DNA from 4 places in the Jeotgalibaca porci genome. Region 2 is predicted to be linked to each of the others. Evidence: predicted binding sites of a transcription regulator. Region 2 holds the regulator's gene; each other region holds the start of a gene.
The links. The regulator LexA, encoded in region 2, represses DNA repair genes until DNA is damaged. The targets are predictions, from matches to a motif close to CNAACANNTGTTNG.
Positions count from the first base shown of each region.

Region 1: the regulator LexA is predicted to act here: its motif matches at 1,966-1,979, upstream of dnaB (replicative DNA helicase).
Region 3: the regulator LexA is predicted to act here: its motif matches at 2,161-2,174, upstream of G7058_RS02520 (replication-associated recombination protein A).
Region 4: the regulator LexA is predicted to act here: its motif matches at 1,444-1,457, upstream of uvrB (excinuclease ABC subunit UvrB).

Region 1 is NZ_CP049889.1:1,201,878-1,207,375, reverse strand. It holds tRNA gene G7058_RS06130 (tRNA-Lys) at 331-403, opposite strand; gene dnaB (replicative DNA helicase) at 503-1,870, opposite strand; gene rplI (50S ribosomal protein L9) at 2,017-2,469, opposite strand; gene G7058_RS06115 (DHH family phosphoesterase) at 2,470-4,491, opposite strand; gene rpsR (30S ribosomal protein S18) at 5,078-5,320, opposite strand; gene ssb (single-stranded DNA-binding protein) at 5,357-5,498, opposite strand, start outside.
Region 2 is NZ_CP049889.1:70,245-75,742, forward strand. It holds gene rnz (ribonuclease Z) at 1-306, shown strand, start outside; gene G7058_RS00505 (LapA family protein) at 331-732, shown strand; gene recJ (single-stranded-DNA-specific exonuclease RecJ) at 829-3,144, shown strand; gene G7058_RS00515 (adenine phosphoribosyltransferase) at 3,171-3,683, shown strand; gene lexA (transcriptional repressor LexA) at 3,742-4,365, opposite strand; gene G7058_RS00525 (YneF family protein) at 4,543-4,785, shown strand; gene adhP (alcohol dehydrogenase AdhP) at 4,964-5,498, shown strand, end outside.
Region 3 is NZ_CP049889.1:481,447-486,944, reverse strand. It holds gene G7058_RS02535 (universal stress protein) at 1-133, opposite strand, end outside; gene G7058_RS02530 (hypothetical protein) at 207-491, opposite strand; RNA gene ssrS (6S RNA) at 555-745, opposite strand; gene G7058_RS02520 (replication-associated recombination protein A) at 841-2,109, opposite strand; gene gshAB (bifunctional glutamate--cysteine ligase GshA/glutathione synthetase GshB) at 2,259-4,544, shown strand; gene G7058_RS02510 (zinc metalloprotease) at 4,541-5,498, shown strand, end outside.
Region 4 is NZ_CP049889.1:432,727-438,224, forward strand. It holds gene uvrB (excinuclease ABC subunit UvrB) at 1-1,385, opposite strand, end outside; gene rpsT (30S ribosomal protein S20) at 1,595-1,849, shown strand; gene holA (DNA polymerase III subunit delta) at 2,769-3,791, opposite strand; gene G7058_RS02290 (DNA internalization-related competence protein ComEC/Rec2) at 3,824-5,498, opposite strand, start outside.

The DNA.
Region 1 (5,498 bases), 1.1 Mb from region 2:
TTTGAAGAAGTTTTAAGCGTTTGGTGCGTCGCTCGTTCAGCAACTTTTATATAATAACATCTATATATTATTTGGTCAACAATTATCGGTGTATTTATATTGCTTTATTATCATGATAGTCATCCACTTGAAAGTAGAAGTTGTTTTCTTCTATATATAATGGCATTATTTCTAGTTGTTATATCATTACATATATCCCGTTAATGTATCTCTTCCTATATAATCATTTATCTTTTATACTGCGTTCTCTATTATATAGCTAAAAAAAGAGCCCTTCGTATCTGTCCAGTTGCTTGGCAACTTTCTAGACGAAGGACTTTTAATTTTTGATGGGACATGTAGGGCTCGAACCTACGACCCATTGATTAAGAGTCAATTGCTCTACCAGCTGAGCTAATATCCCGTTGCTCATTTACTAATAAGTGAGAACATAATTCATTTTACTCCTGCTTTTTTTCAATTGCAATGAAAAATTCAAAAAAAGAGAGAATTTTTTCTCATATTATGCTGGTTCTGGTACATAAGACATTGAAGAGAATTTATTAAACTCTTTCTTAAAGAGTAGTTTTACTGTACCACGTGCTCCACTACGGTTTTTTTCAATAATAACTTCAACGATATTATTTTCAATTTCTGGTTCGTCGTTTTCTTCTGAACCTTCTCGTTCGTAATAATCATCTCGGTATAAGAACGCTACGATATCCGCATCTTGTTCAATAGATCCAGATTCCCGGATATCACTCAAGACAGGACGTTTATCCTGACGCTGTTCAACTCCACGTGACAACTGTGAAAGTGCAATAACAGGTACTTTCAATTCTTTTGCGAGCTTTTTTAATTGACGTGAAATTTCCGAAACTTCTTGCTGTCTACTCTCACGGTTATTACCTTCTATTAACTGAAGATAATCAATAACAATGAGTCCTATTTCTCCTTGTTCTTGTTTAAGTCGGCGTGCTTTTGCTCTGATTTCAGCAATACGTATACCTGGCGTGTCATCTATGAAGATACGTGATTGTCCAAGAGTCGCCATTGCCATGATCAAATTGGACCATTCATCCTCTGACATTTGACCAGTACGCAGATTTCCGGCATCAATATTACCTTCCGCACACAACATCCGGTTAACTAATGATTCCGCACCCATCTCTAGACTAAAGATGGCCACAACTTGGTCCGCCTTTGTCGCAACGTTCTGAGCGATGTTTAGAGCAAAGGCTGTCTTACCAACGGCAGGACGTGCTGCTAGGATAATCAATTCTTCTGGCTGTAAACCGGCAGTCATTTTATCTAACGCAATGTATCCTGTCGGAATCCCCGTTACATCCCCTGATTGTTGCGAAAGCAATTCAATATTTTTTAACGACTCATTCACGACATCCGAGATGCGGATAAAGCCTGATCGATTTCGACGTTCGGACACTTGTAGAATACTTTGTTCTGCGCTATCTAAAATAACCGCTAGTTGGTCATCTTCATCATAACCTTGTTTGACAATGTCAGTCGCTGATTTAATTAAATTTCTTAATATTGATTTTTCTTCAACGATTTTTGAATAGTACTCAACGTTTGCTGCTGTTGGTACGAAAGATGCTATTTCACCTAGATAATCCAGACCTCCAACGTTTTCTAGTTGGTCTTTATTCTCCAGCTCATTTGTCACAGTTACAACATCAATAGCTTCATTACGATTAAAAAGTGTCATTACTGCATCAAAAATAATTTGGTGGTTCTTTCTATAGAAGTCTTTGGGTTCCAGATACTCCAAAACATTCACTACAGTTTCAGGATCAAGAAAAATAGACCCAAGGACTGATTGCTCTGCCTCTATACTATGTGGTGGTGTACGATCTCGGAATGTTTCTTCCATTATAGTCTTCATCCTTTTTTGATTACTCTATTATTTCCCCTGTTTCTAGCCTCTTTATTGTACTTGAAATTAAAGTTGTTTACAATCCAACAGCAAGAACGTTCGTTCCCATTTGAAGCAAAAGAAAAAAACTGCCTCAGCAGTTTTTATTCTCCGACTATATGTACAGTTAATGTTGCGGTAACTTCTAAGTGTAAACGCACTTCTAATTTAACGAATCCTAGAGCACGGATTGGCTCTTTCAAATCGATTTTACGTTTGTCTAGTTTGACTTTATATTGCTTGTTCAGCTGATCAGCAACTTGCTTACTTGTAACAGAACCAAATAGACGGCCGTCTTCACCTGATTTCGCTTTAACGATAATAACTGTTTCCTCAGCTTCGAGAAAGGCTTTTAATTTGTTCGCTTCATCTAGTTGTTCTTGTGCCTTTTTATCTTCAGCTTTTTTCTGTCCTTGTAGAGCAGACACGCTTGAGTTGGTAGCCTCTTTTGCTAGGCCATTTTTAATAAGATAGTTTTGCGCATAACCATCGGCTACGTTTTTAACTTCACCTTTTTTACCTTTACCTTTTATATCTTCTAGGAATATAACTTTCATTTATTGTTCTCCTTTCGACTCTTCTTTATTAGTAATAACAGCGATGAGCTGTTCTTTTACTTCTAAAATAGTTTTATCACTTATTTGGGTTGCGGCGTTTGAGAGATGGCCTCCTCCGCCTAATTTCTCCATAATCCTTTGAACGTTTACTTGACCCAAGCTTCTCGCACTGATTCCTATCCGTCCATCCTTACGTAACGTAATAACGAATGAAGCTTCGACACCTTCCATCGAAAGCATCGTGTCTGCCGTTTGAGCAGCAACCACTGTGTCATAAGCATGTTCTTCTTCACCATTTACAACAGCCATTCCCGGAACCACAAAGTCCATAGTTTCCAGTAAGCGACTTCTCATTAAATAGGTATCTAAATCTTCCTTCAAAGAGTTTTGAATCAAAATCGTGTCTGCACCATTTGATTGCAAATAACTTGCTGCATCAAATGTTCTGGAGCCTGTACGCAAACTGAAATTTCGTGTATCTACTATTATACCTGCCAACATGGCCGTTGCTTCTATTTTATTTATGGTATCAATGTCATTGGATTGATACTCAAATAGTTCTGCAATTAACTCGGATGCTGAGGAAGCATACGGTTCAATATAAACGAGGACAGGATTCTTTGGAAACTCCTCGCCACGTCTGTGGTGATCAATAATAACAACTTTATTCGAAATATCCATCAATTCCGGAGCCGGAACCATACTTGGTTTATGTACGTCTGCTAAAACAATCAATGATTCTTCTGTCACCATTTCTTGTGCTTGTTCGGGGCTAATGAAATATTTAGACAGGTTCGTATCTTTTCCGATAACGTCCATCATCCGTGTGATGTCATTTGAGAATTGCTCATTTTGCATAATAATCCATGCTTCTTTATTGTTCATTTGAACAATTCGTCTGATTCCCAAACAGGCTCCCAACACGTCCATATCCGGATAGTTATGTCCCATGACAAAAACCTTGTCGGAATTGGCGATTAATTCTTCTAAAGCCTGACTAATCATCCGTGCGCGAATGCGTGTTCTCTTTTCCATCGGGTTTGTTTTACCGCCATAGAAGCGCGCTTCTGCGTCTGCACTACGGACAACTACTTGGTCACCGCCACGAGCCAACGCTAAGTCAACATTCGTTTGAGCGAGCTGTGCGATATCTTTCCACTTCTCCTGCGTCATAGAAGTTTGATGAGAAATACCCATACTCAAAGTGAGCGGGAAGTTTTGTTTGGATGTCCGCTCACGAATCTGATCAACAATTTCAAACTTACTCTTTTCAAGTTTCCCTAATGTTTTTTTAGTCATTAAGATTATGAAGCGGTCATCGTCAACGCGTTTTAAGAAAACATTGTTTACGTTTGCCCAATTCGTTAATTGATTCGTTATGTAGTTATTAACGTTAGATCTTTTACGGTCGTTCATAGATTGTACTGCTTCATCGTAGTTATCAATTATGATGTTACCAAAAACAACTTTATCATCTTCATATTTTTCTTCGATATTCGCGTACTCCGTTATATCCATTAAATAGAGGACACCTATTTCTTCTTGTATAACCATTTCAAAATAACGGTCGCCCCACTTAATCTTTTGCATTTGATTGGTTTCGTACTCTTTAACCCATCCTGCAAGCTCTTTGTCAATCTCTTCAATTTTACGTCCCAGAATATCTTTATTCTCAAAATAACGAATCAGATAGGGGTTCGTCCATTGTATTTCATATTTTTCATTATATAAGAGGATACCAATCGGCATCTGAATCAGGGCTTCTTGTTCACCTTTTTTAATTCTATAAGATAAATCAGATACATATTTATTCGTTTCTTCAATTAAGTAATCTGTTGAATTATAAAGCAGCCACACTGTGACAAGAATCAGCAGCACAACTGTTAGCCCAATTTTCCAATCGGCTATAAAGGTTAAAACGATTAATAGTATCAATGACAGCAAAATAATTGTGGTTGGGACTTTTATTCTATCTTCTCTAAGAAAAACTGGAAGTTTATCAAACTTTTCCCTAATTTTCATTGTTACTCCTTTTCCCTTAAATGTTGGATTTAGTGTATTTATTTTAACACAAGGGCATTCTTATAGCCACATTTGCACCGTAAGGGAGGATGTGGCGAATGTTCCACGTGGAACTTTCACACCTACTTTGCAGCAGATGTTTCACGTGGAACATTAAAAAGAAATCGTTTACACTTATTCTTTTTATCGCTCCATTTTCTAGCGCAATATCCTTCTACTGACATTTCACAAGCGTTAATTCAATTTTTTTATAGTTTATTTGTAGGTGATACACCGGTTTTTAAGCACTTCTTTTTAATCTCCGGTAAATGTTGATAACTAAATGACTTTATCCCCAATTTGGACTTGTCCACTTGTGGATAAGTGTCATAAAAACCCATGAAACCTTGTCTTCTCAATGATAGTGGAGCTTTATTAACATGTGGGTAACTCTAAGGAAAGGCCGTCCTACACCTTTTCATTTTTGTGCATAACTCATTTTCGGTGTGGATAAGTAGTTTTATGTAAAGCTTTCTTATTTTTGAATAAAAAATAAAAGACCTGCAGTTATCATTGCTGATAACTGCAGGTCTTGCAAATTGTATTATTATTCTGCGATTGTGAAAGGCATCAAAGCGATAATACGAGCACGTTTAATTGAGATCGTTAATGTTCTTTGATGTTTAGCACATGTACCTGTTACGCGACGAGGTAAAATTTTACCTTTTTCTGATACGTAACGTTTCAAAAGATCAGTATCTTTGTAATCTACATGATCAATGTGATTTGCACAGAAGAAGCATACTTTTTTACGCTTACGTCCGCGACGAGCACCACGTTGTTGAGCCATGTTGTTTTCCTCCTTTTTACGATCCTTTATTCACTATTAGAATGGCAAGTCGTCATCTGAGATGTCGATTGATTGGCCACTTGATAGGAATGGATCTTCATTCGAATTGTAGTCATTAAAACTGTTTGTTTGGTTATTAGATGAGTAAGACGATTGATTATTATTTTGATTGTATTGG
Region 2 (5,498 bases):
TTAGGTGATACGCGTTTTACTCCAAAAAGTATTGAACTTGCTAAAGATGCGGATGTACTGGTTCACGAATCAACGTTTGATAAGGAGAGCCAAAAGATTGCCCGAGACTATTACCATTCCACCTGTATGGATGCAGCAAAGGTTGCCCAACAGGCAGGAGTAGGGCAGTTGTATTTGACGCATATTAGTTCGCGTTATCTAAGTAAAGATCAAAAGCAACTGGAAGTAGATGCACGCACCGTTTTTAATAAGACAAAACTGGTGAGTGATTATGACGAGTTCGATATTAAGTTGTTAAAAGTCTAATTTATGTGATGGGAAGGGATTTTCATGAAAAATGAATGGCGTTTGGTAATCGGTATTACGATTGTTGTGTTAATTATTTCGTTTGCTATTTTGAATGGGGAGTCAGTTCCTATCAGTTATGGATTTGGAGAAATTAGTGCGCCATTAATTATTGTAATGGGTATCTCATTGCTTTTGGGCTCGATTCTGACACTGATGGTTTCAACATCATCAGCTCTAAGACATAAGAAAGAATTAAAATCATTGCGTAAAAAAGTCGATAATCAAGCGATTGAAACAGAAGAAGCTGTTAAACGCGCCGGCCAAGATTATCACACTCAAATTCAAGAGCTGGAAGCTACAATCGCAAAGAAAGATGCGTTAATCCAGCAATATGAAGCTGAAAAAAGTTCGAACACTTATACCGATTTAAATCACGATATTTAATTCAATAAGTAAGCTTCTCAAATAGCCTTGTACACGCCTACGCATGTTTGTCGTCGGCGTGTTTCTATTGATGCTTGAAAAAAAGGAGTTATTAATTTGTTAAATGCACGATTAAATTGGCAGTTAAAAGAAAAATCTTTCCAGGATGAATCATTGGTTGCTCTTAAAAAGAACACTTCATACAGTGATGCTTTTCTATTATTATGTATCCAAAGAGGACTCGAAACAAAAGAACAAGTAGCACATTTTATTCAGCCAACAGATGAAGTGTTTCATGACCCGCATTTAATGCATGACATGGCTGTTGCGGTTAAGCGTATTACCCGTGCAATTGAAAACGGTGAAAGTATCGTCGTGTATGGTGATTACGATGCAGATGGTATTACAAGTACAACTATTTTAGTTGAAGCCATTGAAATACTAGGCGGAAATGTGTCATTCTATCTGCCTAATCGTTTTAAGGATGGTTACGGACCAAATAGTACTGTTTTTAAGCAGTTGATTGAAGAGGGCGCTGAGTTAATCATTACGTGTGATAACGGAGTCAGTGGTCACGAGGCGATTGATCTTGCCATGAAATTGGGTACGGATGTCATCGTTACGGACCATCATGAATTACCGGAAGTACTCCCAGAAGCGTATTGTATTATTCACCCGCGTCATCCGGAAGGTGCTTACCCATTTGGTGATTTATCTGGAGCGGGAGTGGCGCTAAAAGTAGCAGCTGCGCTTTTTGAAAGAACACCGTATGAATTTTTGGATGTTGCAGCAATTGGGACCGTCAGTGACCTCGTTAGCTTGACAGATGAAAACAGGTGGATTGTACAACATGGGATTGAAGCGTTAAAAAATACCGAACGAATGGGTCTGCACTTATTGCTTGAAAAGGCATCAGTATCCCTTGACGCAATTAGTGAGGAGACGATTGGCTTTGTGATTGGCCCGCGCTTAAATGCGCTAGGGCGTCTGCATAACGCCTCACCAGGTGTGCATCTATTATTGTCATTCGATGAAGAAGAATTGGCAGAAATTGTTGAAAATATCCAACAGACAAATAGCAAAAGACAAGAAATCGTGTCGTCTATTTTCGAATCTGCTATCAATAAAGTGAAACAGTGGGAAGAGTTGCCAGATATCATTATTTTAAATGATGATTCTTGGCATGAAGGAGTACTGGGAATTGTTGCCAGCCGTATCGTCGAAGAAACCGGGCGTCCGACTATTTTATTACACTCCAATCCGGAAACCGGGATTGCGAAAGGGTCAGGACGGAGCATTGGCTCTTTCCATCTCTTCGAAGCACTCTCAAGTTGCTCAGACTATCTTCTGAAGTTTGGTGGACACACCATGGCTGCCGGGATGAGCGTGAATACGGAAAATATTCCGCAATTACTTACGGCAATGAATGAGTATGCAGCACCTTTGCATGATGAGATAGTGAAAGGCGATTTGATTCAGATTGATGAAATATTGACACTAAGTGACGTTAACATCGATTTATTAAAGGAAATCGAATTATTACGCCCCTTTGGAACAGACAATCCTAAACCAATCTTTGGTTTTGAGGATGTCCCCGCGACAAATGTCAAAAAAATCGGTGCCGATTTGAAACATTTGAAGTTAATATTCCAATCGGAAAATGATTCGTTAGATGTTATCGGCTTTAATAAAGGTCATTTAGCAGCTCATTTGGATAATCAAAATGCTGTATCTGCCGTAGGTGAGTTGAGTATTAATACATGGCGTGATATTTCGAAGCCACAACTGCAATTAAAAGATGTCAAAGTCGATACAGCACAGTATTTCGATCGTCGGCAATCTAAGTTTGATCCTGAATCTTTAAAGCATACGAATAGCGTTTATCTCTTTTTCAATCAGAAGTTCTTTGATAAGGCGAGTGAAGAATTACCGCCTCAATCAGTTGCAGTCTTACTTGAGAGCGAGGAGGAAATCCCTGCTTTCTCTTCTGATTTGGTAAATCTTGTCATTTTAGATTGTCCAACTAATTTAGATATTTTAAGTCAGTTCCTTGCTCGTCATCCTTTTGATAATTACTTTGTATATGCATATCCGATTGACTTGATTCAAGCACAAGGGATGCCAACCAAAGATGTTTTTGCCCGTACTTACAAATATCTCTATTCTAAAAAAGATATACCAGTCAGAGAAAAAATTAATGACCTGGCAACTTTCTTAAAAATAGATAAGAATATACTGATTTTTGTGATTCAGGTGTTTTTAGAGGCAAAATTTGTTACAATTGACTACGGCGTTCTTAATCCAGTTCCGAATCCACCAAAGCAGGTTCTGACAGAGACAGCTGTCTATAAGAAACGTTATAAAAAATTGCAATCAGAAAGAATGTTCATCTATAGTTCATTCGCTGATTTATCAAACTGGTTAAAAAAATAAATAGTTTCCATACAGGAGGAAATATGATGAATTTGAAAGATTATATTACTGACGTAGTAGATTTTCCCGAAAAAGGAATTATCTTCCGCGACATCTCACCACTTATGCAAGATGGGGACGCGTATCGCTTTGCAGTAAATGAAATCGTCGAGTTTGCAAAAGATTTAGGCGTTGATAAAGTTGTTGGACCTGAAGCACGTGGATTTATGGTTGGTTGTCCAGTTGCTGTTGGCCTAGGCTGTGGCTTCGCTATGGCGCGTAAAAAGGGTAAACTTCCACGCGAAACAGTTGAAGTTGATTACGGTTTAGAGTACGGAGAAGCAACGCTTCAATTGCACTCTGACGCAGTAAAACCAGGCGAAAAAGTTCTTATCTGTGATGATTTGTTAGCTACAGGTGGAACAACGCTCGCAACAGTTGAATTAATTGAAAAGCTAGGCGGAGAAGTTGTTGGACTAGCATTCTTAATTGAATTAATGGACCTTAAAGGCCGTGACAAGATTGAGAAATACACAATTAAAACATTGATGGAATATTAATCACTAAAAAAAGCAAGAATCCCAGTTTTATAGACTGGAATTCTTGCTTTTAATTTTGTTATTGAATATGACTTCTGTATAACCCGATTACCTTACCTAATATTCTTACGTTATCAAGTATAATGGGATCCATCGTATCATTCTCGGGCTGTAAACGAATATGATTTTTTTCTTTAAAGAATCGTTTACAAGTGGCTTCATCTTCATCTGTTATAGCAATAACAATTTCGCCATTTTGTGCACTGCTTTGTTTTTTGACAATAACAGAGTCATTATTTAAAATCCCTACGTTAATCATGCTTTCTCCTCTGATGGTCAGCATGAATAAATCATCAGATATATTCTTGAAGTTTGGTGGAATAGGGAAGAAGTCGGTTGCTTCCTCAACAGCTAAAATAGGTTCTCCTGCCGTTACAACCCCGAGGAGTGGCATTTGGTCGCTTTTAATTCCTAATTTGCTGAGGCCCATGTCTGTCACTTCAATAGCACGTGGTTTAGTCGGGTCACGATAAATGAGTCCAGCTTTTTCCAAGCGCGATAAATGACCGTGAACAGTAGAAGTAGATGAAAGGTCCACAGCGTTTCCGATTTCCCGAACAGTAGGTGGATAGCCTTTTTCTTGAACTTGCGTATATATATAATTTAAAACTTGCATTTGGCGTGTATCCTTATTTCCAGCCATAACCGCATCATCTCCGTGAATTTATTTACATTTATTGTAGCATAGCAATAAATCGAAATCAAACAAACGTTCGGTTTTGTTGAAAATTATTTATTAAACGTGAGTTTCTATTTCTTTTTCTGTCAAATTCTTGTAATATAATATAATGAACAGTTTCTTAAAGAAGGAGGAGATTAAATGACTACTGGAGCTTGGATATTTATTGTTATAATAGGAATCCTTCTAGGCGCAGTTGGCGGCTTTTTCTTAGCTCGTCGTTACATGATGAACTATTTCCAAGAAAACCCACCGATTTCTGAAGATATGCTGCGTGGCATGATGATGCAAATGGGACAAAAACCATCTGAACGTAAAGTGAAGCAAATCATGGCATCAATGAAAGCACAATCTAAAGCATCTAATAAAAAAACTAAGAAATAAACTTTTTAGAATGCGGGTCATGTTACATGACTCACATTCTTTTTTTGTTTCCTGATTTCAGATAAAACCCTTGATGTAAAGGATTACGTTTTGTAGGGTAGAAACATAGAAATGATTCATTTTATTTTTTTGTTTCATTTTGTGATTTATTTAACAAACTAAAAACGGAGGTAATGTGATGAAAGCTATTGTTGCTACGGAAAATCGAGAAGCAAAGGTAATTGAAAAGGATTTGAGAGAGCTTCGGAGTGGTGAAGCACTTCTAGATATGGAATGCTGTGGTGTTTGTCATACTGATATGCATGTTAAAAATGCAGACTTTGGGGATGTAACGGGTCGGGTATTGGGCCACGAAGGAATTGGTGTTGTAAAAGAGGTAGCTGAAGGAGTAACATCTTTAAAACCCGGGGACAGAGCGAGTGTTGCCTGGTTCTTCGAAGGATGTGGCCATTGTGAATATTGCGTAACTGGTAGAGAAACACTGTGTCGCAGTGCTAAAAACTCAGGTTACAGCGTTGATGGCGGGATGTCCGAACAATGTATTGTGACTGCAGACTACGCTGTTAAAGTACCGGACAATTTATCCTCTGCTGCAGCAAGTAGTATTACGTGTGCAGGCGTTACAACCTACAAGGCGATTAAAGTTTCTAATACACAGGCTGGGGATTGGATCATTATTTCCGGAATGGGTGGACTGGGTAACTTAGCCCTTC
Region 3 (5,498 bases), 410 kb from region 2:
GTGTATCAATCACATGAACGATGAGTAACTTCGCATTGTTTTTCTGCGCGACGTGTACTGCTTTTCTGAAGGCAAGTTCTGATTCTTCCGAACCGTCCACCGGTGATAGGATTGTTTTGTAATCTTCCATCATCTTAATCACTCCATTCGTAGTGTTGCTTACACCCTAATTGTAACCGAATTCACAAATTAAAGAAAGGAATGTGTTATTTTTTGATGAAAGCTGCAATCTGCCAAGCAACCGCTGCTGTGTAGAGCGAAACGATAATAAGGAAAATGGCCGTCGCCACATTCCAGTCTAAAAATACGCCAACATACGTAGCTAATGCGAATACAAAATAAGTCCAACCGTTAAAAGAACAAAACGTTCTGAAGGCAGGTTGTTTGTTTTCAGGAACAACAATCGTGAATGCTTCAGCAGCTTTTTTAAAGAAGAACCAAGAAATAATGATTAATAAAATTCCGAATAAAGAGAGTAGTATCGTTAGCATTTTTATCCTCCCCAAAATTAAAAGCCGCTCAAAAGAGCGGCTTCTAAAGTTTGATACTTTATGAAAAATTCCGGTGGTGCCGTTTTTGGTATTCTACTAGTTTTGAACCCGCGATTTAAGCAGGTGGGCTCCACAAAACGTCTTCTAGTGTCCAAATGAAAAGGCTTGCTATCCGAGCGTTTATCAAGGATCCCAATGTAGTAATTATTTGTTCGGTCAACACATTGAGAATATATCGTACACCTCAGAACTTCTTATATGTATAGTAGCATATCCCTTTTAGTTGTGCAACAAATAAACTCAAAAAATGAAGGAGAAACCAATTGTATCAACAATGAAAGCGCGCACGCTATTTGCCTTTTGTCAACTTTTCGAGCTGGCCTGCGAGCGCCTGTTCATATTTTCCAGTGAGTACTGGTTTGAAATAATGCGCATTTTTTATACTATCCGGTAGGTATTGCTGGGCAACCCAATGACCTTCATAAGCATGTGGAAATTTGTAAGAAACACCGCGACCTAATGCTTCAGCGCCTTTATAATGAGAGTCTTTCAAATGAGCCGGGACTTCGCCGGCGTTTCCTTCTTGGATATCTCCCATAGCCGCATCGATAGCTTCAATGGCCGAGTTTGATTTTGGTGAAAGGGCTAAATCAATGACGGCATGTGCTAATGGAATCCGTCCTTCAGGCAAGCCTAATTTTTCTGCAGCTTGAACCGCTGAGACAGTTCGTGCCGCGGCTGCGGGATTTCCAAAACTGATGTCTTCATATGCAATCACCAGTAAACGGCGACAAACAACAATCAATTCGCCAGCTTCTAAAAGGCGCCCTAAATAATGAAGGGAAGCATCCACATCGCTGCCGCGTATTGATTTCTGAAAGGCTGAAATGACGTCATAGTGAGCATCACCATTTTTATCGTGAACAAGTGCTTTACGCTGTAGGCATTCTTCTGCCACTTCCAACGAAATCATGACGACGCCATCCTCATTCGCAGGCGTTGAGAGTGCTGCGAGTTCCAAGGCATTTAGCGAGCCACGTAAATCACCCATCGAACTTCGGGCGAAATGAAGAAGGGCATTGTCATCCATTTCTACGGCCATGGTACCTAGACCGTTCACTTCGTCGGTCATTGCACGTTTAATCGCAATCACCATATCGTCAATGCTCAAAGGCTTCACTTCAAAAATTTGCGTTCTACTACGGATTGCAGGACTGATACTGATATACGGATTTTCGGTTGTGGCACCAATGAGAATAACCAAGCCACTTTCTAAATGTGGTAATAGAAAATCCTGTTTGGGTTTATCCAGGCGATGAATTTCATCCAGCAATAGAACAACTTGACCGGAGAACTTTGCCTCTTCAACGACAATTTGTAAATCTTTTTTAGTATCTGTAGCAGCATTTAACTGACGGAATGCTGATTTAGTCGAACCAGAAATCGCACTGGCAATACTCGTTTTCCCAGTTCCAGGAGGACCATAGAGTATCATGGAAGAGAGCATCTTAGCTTCTACCATTCGACGAATTATTTTATTAGGGCCGACGAGATGCCTTTGCCCGACAACTTCATCAATATTTTTGGGCCGCATTCGGTAGGCTAATGGCTTTTTCATATCTAATCGCTCCTTTGTCTTCTCTATTATATGCTATCGATAGAAAAGGAACAAACATTCGTTTGGTAAATTAGAGCTATCTTCTTATCAAAATAGCGGAATACAGGTATAATAGGAATAGTGAAAATTGTCGATGAAAGCGAGCAAATATAATGAACATTAAACAGAGTATAAAACAAAATAAACTAGAACCACTTTTCACCCAAGCTATCTTTGGGATTGAAAAAGAATCGCAGCGCATTCTATCGGATGGCACGATTACTTCAACGAATCACCCAGCCTGTTTCGGTAATCGAAACTTTCATCCGTATATCCAAACGGATTTCGCTGAAACACAGATGGAAATTGTAACACCTCCTTTGGATAAGGTTGAGAAAGTGATGAATTGGTTGGCGGCAATCCATGACGTATCACTGCGTACCATGCCAGATGATGAATATTTATTACCTACGAGTTCCCCTTTGTTTATGCCGCATGAAGATGACATTCAAGTAGCAAAACTTGATAACGAGGCGGACGTTGCATATCGCGAGTACTTAGTGGACGTGTATGGCAAAAGAAAACAAATGGTGAGCGGCATCCATTATAACTTTGAATTCCAACCAAAATTTGTTCATGCTCTTTATGATAATGAACAAGCAGACGTATCATTTAAAGATTTTCAATCAAAATTATACTTGAAATTGGCACACAATTTCTTCCGTTACCAATGGATTCTAACGTATCTTTTAGGTGCATCTATCGAAGCTAAACCGGAATTTTTCAAAAATGAAGAGAGACCGGATGATATTCCAGCAGGCCTTATTCGCAGTATCCGCAGTAGTAAATATGGTTATGTGAATAATGACGATGTAAAAGTTTCATTTGAGTCGATGGAAGCATACGTGGACACGATTGAAAAAATGGTAGCAGAAGACAAATTAATTGAAGAAAAAGAGTTTTATTCAACTGTTCGCTTTCGGGGCGGAAAGAATGCCCGGGAGATTCTTAAAAATGGTATTTCCTACTTGGAGTTCCGCTTACTCGATTTAAACCCGTTCGCGGAATTTGGAATCGCAGAAGAAGATATGCGTTTTATTCATCAATTCTTGATGTATTTGATTTGGATTGATGAAGATGCAACTGAGGCGGAATTGGAAATAGGGAAAGAAATGAACTTTGCAACTTCGTTCGAAAATCCACTGGAACACTCTTCTTATGAATTAGAAGGAAAAGCCATTTTGAACGGTGTGAGTGACATGTTGAAACAATTGAATCTTTCGGATGACATTGTGCAAGAAAAACTAAAGGCATTCGACAATCCGGAGCTGACTTTGGCGGGTCAATTGGCACTTATTTACAACCAAGGGAATTATATAGAGTGGACGATTAAGACGGCAATTTCGAACAAAGAAGCGGCCTTGGAAAGACCGTATGCACTGCGTGGTTTTGAATCCATGGAGTTATCTACTCAAATTCTGATTTATGATGCTATTCAAAAAGGCTTGCATATTGAAGTTTTGGATACAGAAGATCAGTTCCTTTCCTTGAAATATAAAGACCATTTGGAATATGTAAAAAACGGTAATATGACATCACTCGATACCTATATTTCTTCATTAGTGATGGCAAATAAAGTGGTTACCAAAAAAATTCTGGCTAAGAATGGTTTTATTGTTCCAGACAGTATGGAATATCATAATGCAGAAGAAGCCTTCCGTGATTATGGCTTGTTCAACAACAAGCGTTTTGTAGTGAAGCCAAAATCGACGAACTACGGATTGGGTATTTCCATCTTTAAAGAGGGTGCGAGCGAAGAGAATTATCGTAAGGCGATTGAGATTGCGTTTGAGGAAGACTCTGCTGTTTTGGTAGAGGATTTTGTACCGGGAACGGAGTATCGTTTCTTCGTAGCGGGTAACGAAACAAAAGCAGTGTTGTTGCGTATCCCGGCAAACGTTGTGGGGGATGGCACGCATACGATTGAAGCGTTAGTGAACATGAAAAATGAAGATCCTTTACGCGGAAAGAATCACCGGACGCCATTGACACTGATTGAGCTTGGTAAGATAGAGCAATTAGCCTTGGCTGAACAAGGATACGTCATGACGGATGTTCCATCTGAGGGTACAACGGTTTATTTGCGTGACAATTCAAATATTAGTACGGGTGGAGACTCCATCGATATGACGGAGGAAATGCACGAAACATACAAAGAAATCGCAGTCGGTATTGCGAAAGCAATGGGAGCGACATTCTCCGGTGTTGATATGATGATTCCAGATTATACGAAACCGGCGACAGAAGCGGAACCTGGTTACGGCGTTATTGAGGCAAACTTTAATCCAGCGATGATGATGCATATTTATCCGCATGAAGGAAAAGGGCAACGTCTAACATTGGATGTACTGGATCTGTTATTCCCTGAAATGGCTGTTAAGGGGGACCAATCATGAAAATCACTTCCAAATTACTAACGTTTGTAGCGGTTTTAGCATTGGGAGCAGGCTATCTGGTTGGGAATGATTTGACGATACAGGGATTTGTTAATTCTGTTCCCTTCATTCAATTGGCTATCGTTGCTTTGATTGCGGTCTATTCCAGTTATGTGCATATCATTTTGCACGAACTGGGACATTATGTTTTTGGGAAAATGACCGGATATCAACTAATTTATTTCCAACTGCCGTATTTCCGATATGAAGCAAAAAAGAAGACATTTTCCAAGCTTGGAAATCGCATACCCGGAATGATGGGACAATGCCTGATGCAGCCGCCAGTTAAAGGTACTTATAAGGAGAAACCGTATTTTCTTTATTTAGCGGGTGGGTTAATTGTTAACTTTCTAACTGCTTCCTTGTTTTACTTGGGTTCATTTATTATTCCTGGAACAATAAGCTTCACTTTTTTTGCGCTAAGTATACCGCCATTTCTCTTATTTATGGCGAATGTCCTGCCTTATTCATTTACCGATGGCGGTGTTATTCGTGAACTACGTAAGTCAGAAGTCTCACGTACGCTCTACTTTAAGCAACTCGAATTAGCGGCATTGTTCGAAGAAGGGAAAGAATTTTCGGAGATTCCCGATTCTTACTTCTCTGAAATTGGGGATGGCACGTATACAGAATCAAAAATGGGCGAGTATATCTTACTGATTGCTTATCAAAAGTATGTAGCAGAACTGGATTTTGAAAAAGCTGATAAACTTTTACAAGCCTATCAAGCAAATTGGAACTACTTAGCTTCTCCGTATGCCCGTATTCTTGCGAGTGAAATCTTGTTTATCCATGCAATTTTTGGACGTAAAAAAGAAGCGGAGCAACTGATGGCTCAAATTGAATCGTATCCATTACTAAAAAATTATTATGACCATTCAAAAGTAACTAAGGCCGCGTATCAATTTTTCGTAA
Region 4 (5,498 bases), 360 kb from region 2:
TCAGATAAATCTTCCGACATTTTCTTCGTCAGTGTCGTTATAAAGACCCGTTCATTTCTTTCAGAACGTATATTAATTTCACTGATTAAATCGTCAATCTGCCCTTTAATAGAGCGTATTTCGATAATCGGATCCAACAAACCAGTTGGTCGAATAATTTGTTGCGCAATATGATCGGTTCTTTCATATTCATAAGGCCCCGGCGTTGCGGAAATATAAATAATTTGATTTACATGGCCTTCAAACTCTTCTAGACGGAGCGGTCGGTTGTCCAATGCAGACGGTAACCGGAAGCCGTGATCGATTAATTGTTGTTTACGTGCCTTATCACCGTTATACATCCCGCGAATTTGGGGCATCGTCATATGTGACTCATCCACTACAATTAAAAAGTCATCGGGGAAAAAATCTAACAACGTGTATGGGGCTTCTCCGGGCTTACGACCATCCATATGACGTGAATAGTTCTCAATCCCGTTACAGTAACCCATTTCCATTAACATTTCCAAATCATAATTCGTCCGTTGTTCTAAACGTTGCGCTTCCAACAAGCGGTTATCCGCTCTCAATTCCGCTAGCCTTACTTTCAATTCTGCACGAATCGATTCAACAGCGGTTAAGGTCTGCTCCTCATTCGCCACAAAGTGTGTCGCAGGGAAAATTGGGAAATGATCCACATCGTTTTTAATTTCACCGGTTAATACATCAATTTCACGGATGCGTTCAATTTCATCACCGAAAAATTCGACCCGAATAGCTTCACTGTCACGGGATGCCAAGAAGATTTCGACAACATCACCGCGCACGCGGAAACGACCGCGTTGAAAATCAATATCGTTTCGTTCAAACTGCATATCGACAAGACTTCTTAATAATTCATTTCGTTCCATCGTCATACCTTTACGCAAAGACAAGACATGATCACGGTAATCGAGCGGGTTTACCAACCCATAAATACACGAAACGGATGCAACCACAATCACATCCCTTCGTTCAATTAACGAACTGGTTGCGGAGTGGCGCAATTTATCAATCTCATCGTTGACGCTTGCTTCTTTTTCGATAAATGTGTCACTGGAAGGAACATATGCTTCCGGTTGATAGTAGTCATAGTAACTGACAAAGTATTCGACCGCATTATCAGGAAAAAATTCTTTTAACTCACTGTATAGCTGGCCTGCTAATGTTTTGTTGTGGGCCAACACGAGTGTCGGTTTATTCACTTCCTGAATGACATTTGCAACTGTAAATGTTTTACCTGTACCTGTTGCACCGAGCAGGATTTGTTCTTTGGTATTGGACTCCAAACCTTCCACTAATTGCTTGATGGCAGTTGGTTGGTCCCCGCTTGGTGTGTACTGGGATTCGATTTTAAATTGATTCATATTTTATAATTCTCCTCATAAAGAAAACCATTGTATCTGCTTCATTCATTTTACCACCAGAACATCCATTCGCCAACTTTTCATGCTTAATGAAGACAATTTTTCATATTTTCAGTTTTTATTGCATTAATACTTAAATTTCGGTATAATAGCGGGTGTTGGCAACAATTGTCTGACTAAGCAGAAATACCGAAAGAGGGGTGAACCCAATGCCAAATATCGAATCAGCTATCAAACGCGTTCGCACAAGCGAAAAAGCAAACGTTTTGAATAACACTCAAAAGAGCGCTATGCGTACAGCTATCAAAAAATACGAAACAGCTCTAGCTGAAGGTGCAGATAACAGCGAGGCTCTATTGCAAGATGCAATTAAAGCAATCGACTCTGTAGCTTCTAAAGGACTTATCCATGCAAACAAAGCAGCTCGTGATAAATCACGTCTAGCTAAAAAAATGAGCAAATAATTTTTAATAGAGAAGAGGCCATTGGAAATCCAATGGCCTCTTTTTTGTGATGGGTTCTTCCTTTTTTGTCGTGACCATTTTTTAAGTTATCCGATATGAGACGGAAATGCCCTGCGGTCCGCGGGGGTGCTTTTGTGGAGCCGTGGGACCGCCCGGAGCCTGTAGTCTCCGAGCTTGCAAGCTTCAAACCCACCGTACACGCTGAAGCGCGAACGGTGGGTAATTCACATCGCATCCTTGCTACGGCCACAAGCACCCCGCTGCCCTCCTGCCATTTCCAACAAAGAAGCTTCTGGTTTAAATGGCTTGGTTTTTATCAAGAAAGAGAAGAATGAGACTTTTTCTCCTCTAGATTTTCGCAGTATACTAGAGCCAGAAAAGACAAGCTAGAAACCGTAAGGAGGGCACATGAGCGCCTTGCTTGCCAAGCATTTGGTGCCTGTCCGCCCAAACCGAACGGTCAAACGGAAGCATCCCGTTAATAAGTTCAGATTGTCGTACCATTACACGTATTAGGTTAAGAGAACCGTGATTTTATGGTTGCCTTGTTTTATCATGCCTTTTTTTGTAAAAAACAAAAAAGACCGGAGAAACAGAGCTTATTTGTCAATCCTCTTAAGTTAATGACAATGGATCCGACATCCACTTTGTAATGGTTGTTGCTGCTTTAGCAGCTTACAAACATGATACACTTGGACTTCGGCCCACAGTGCTCCTGAAATAATGCACGGATAGTCTTCGCCCATCCTGTGCTTATTTGCTCCAGTGATACGCGGCTTAACGCCTTTTTTCACAATCTATCTAAACCTGTTCAAAAAAGCAGCCGCAGCATCACTTCACAAATAATGCTCTGACGGCTCAACGCCGTCTTCCGCTTATTTGCTCCAGTGATACGCGGCTTAACGCTTTTTTTCACACTCTATACTTGGGCGTATTGCAGCATAAACAGTTCAAACTGGACTTCTTTTATTCCGTCACCTGTTTTCATTTTTTCTTCGGTTTCGACAAGTCCCAAATAAGCTTGCATCAATCTATCGCCATTCATTTTACGTATTTGCTGATTGGCCAGCTTGATACGGTACGGGTGGATTTTTAATACTTTAGCCATATCGGGTTGTTGATAGCCCTGCTTGGCCAGTAAATATACTTGGATCAAGAGCCGGAACTGACCCAACAAAATGGCATTAATTTTGATTGGTTCTTCTTTTTGCAATAACAAATCACGATAAATACCAATTGCACGTGTGGCATCTTTTTTCATAACATAGGTTACGATTTCGAAAATATTTTGTTCCAAGTTGCGTGGGACCAGATCTTCTACCATTTTTTTGGTAATCATTTTGTCATCTCTGGCAGATAGAAACAGCTTCTCCAATTCATGCACACCAGTAGAGAGGCTATCCTCAATGCGTTCAAAGAAAAATTGAACGGTCTCACGGTCCATTTGATAACCTGCATTGGTAATCATCTGACTCAAAAAGCGGCGACTGGCATCAGCTTCCATGGTTTGAACATCGACTAAAGTTGCATGCTTCTTCAGGAGCTTGCTGACCTTTTTTCGATTATCTAGTTTTTCATAGGGCGCAAAAATGGCTAAGATAGTTGATTCTGAAGGATTTTGCAAGTATGTTTCCAACCACGAGACATCATGCTCCACGTTCCCTTTTGGTTTTTCGCCTGTTAAGAAAGTCGGATTATCGATAATAACTAAACGTCGCTCACCAAAAAATGGCAACGACTCAGCATCTTCCAACGCCGCACCTAATGGAACTTCATCCATATTATATATCCCAACGTTCAAATCTTGATCTTCTTCCGGGATGACGTATTCCAATAAAGTTGCTCTCGCTTCTTCAATAAAATAGGACTCTGTTCCCAGTAATAAATAAATAGGCTTCAATTGCCCTTTTTTAATATTCGCTAGTTCAGTTGCATAACTCATTCTTTCACTTCGCAATCGTCTTTTTTCTGCTCTTATTGTAGCATAATTTCTATTCGTTTTTGACGTTGGTTGTAAATGAAATGCACGGCGCCATTTAAATCAGTCCGGTAAATGCTTATTTTTTGCGCTTCAAGGCGCTCGACTACTTCAGGTGTTGGATGACCGTAACGATTCTTTCTTCCTACTGATATAAAAGCTCCCCGGGGATTTACTCGTTTTAGAAAAGGACTTGAAGTGGAGGTATTGCTACCATGATGGCCGACCTTCAATATATCAGCCTGTAAATTAGGATAGCGCCTCATTAAATCCTGCTCACCACTTTCTTCTAAATCGCCTGTAAATAACCAGGATAACCCACCGATTTTGCTGTAAAGCACCAACGAATCATTATTTTCACCTCTTCGCTTGTGGTTCGGATTCAAAACTTGGAATGCCAGTGTATTTAACTCGACCTGGCTAGGTCCCATGAGCGACGTGATTGGCGGTATATGATGCATGCCAGAAACTTCTGCTAAAAAGGTAGCCGTCTCCTCCATTCCACTTGCGATATACATATGTCGAATGGGAAGTTCATTTGCTAAATAGTCTAAGTTGCCGATATGATCCGTGTCACTATGAGTCAGAAAAACCGCATCCAATTGACCTACACCTTCTGCTTTGATTGCAGAGACTAGATTTTTTGCATGATAATCGGTTTCCTTTCTTAATTTCCAGTCCTCTTCCTCATTAAATGTAATTACGCCGCCCGTATCAATCAAGACTGTATCCCGATTAAACGGTGTTTTAATTAACAGGGCATCCCCTTGCCCCACATCTAACATAATGACTCTTCCGTTTGGATTCAACTTCGGCAAGGAGTAGAAAAAGAAAAAAGAAAGCGTCACGAGCATCATCCAAAGGAATAGATGCTTTCTTTGTTCAAATGCAACCAGGAAAGCTAGTAAACAGGCCGCCAATCCCAAATACCAAAGTAGAGGCTGTCTACCCGTAATCATTAGCAGCCAATTGGTGTCTGCCAACTGCTGGGAGACTACTTCTAGTTTTTCAAGAGCAATAGTCATACTCATACTTAGAGGTGATAAAATTGCGACGGGAAATTTTAATGCCGCCAACAGCGTTAATAACCAGAATAACGGAAAGAGTAAATATGAAAAGAAAAAACTGAAAATTATATTAACAAACATGCCCAGCCAGATAATCTCGAAGTAATGATAGCTGAGAAAAATTCCCGAAATACAAGTCATGATTAAAGACAACAGGAAACTTTTTGCAAGCGATGGGATTCTCATCTTTTCCAAAGATGGGCTGAGGAAATAAAGCAAGCCTGACAAAGAGTAGCTGAGTTGAAATGCAATACTGAAAACGAGATAAGGGTTCTGCCATAGTGCTAGCAAGATTGCGAAAGCAAAGGCGTCTTTGGCGCTAATCTCGCGTTTAGACATTTTTGCAACGAGTGAAAAACTATGGGTAAAAACAGCACGAAAAATACCAACTCCGGAACCGATTAGAAAAGCATATAGCAGAATGGTGACCAACAGAATCGGGTACGTTGTTTCTCGCGACACCCCCATTCGTAATAAGCCGTACTGAAGTGTAGTGACCAGAAAATAAATATGCATGCCAGAAATTGAAAAAATGTGGAGGATACCTATTTTCCGATATGCAGCCATCGCCAATGTATCAATATCATCGGTTTGGTTAAAGAGC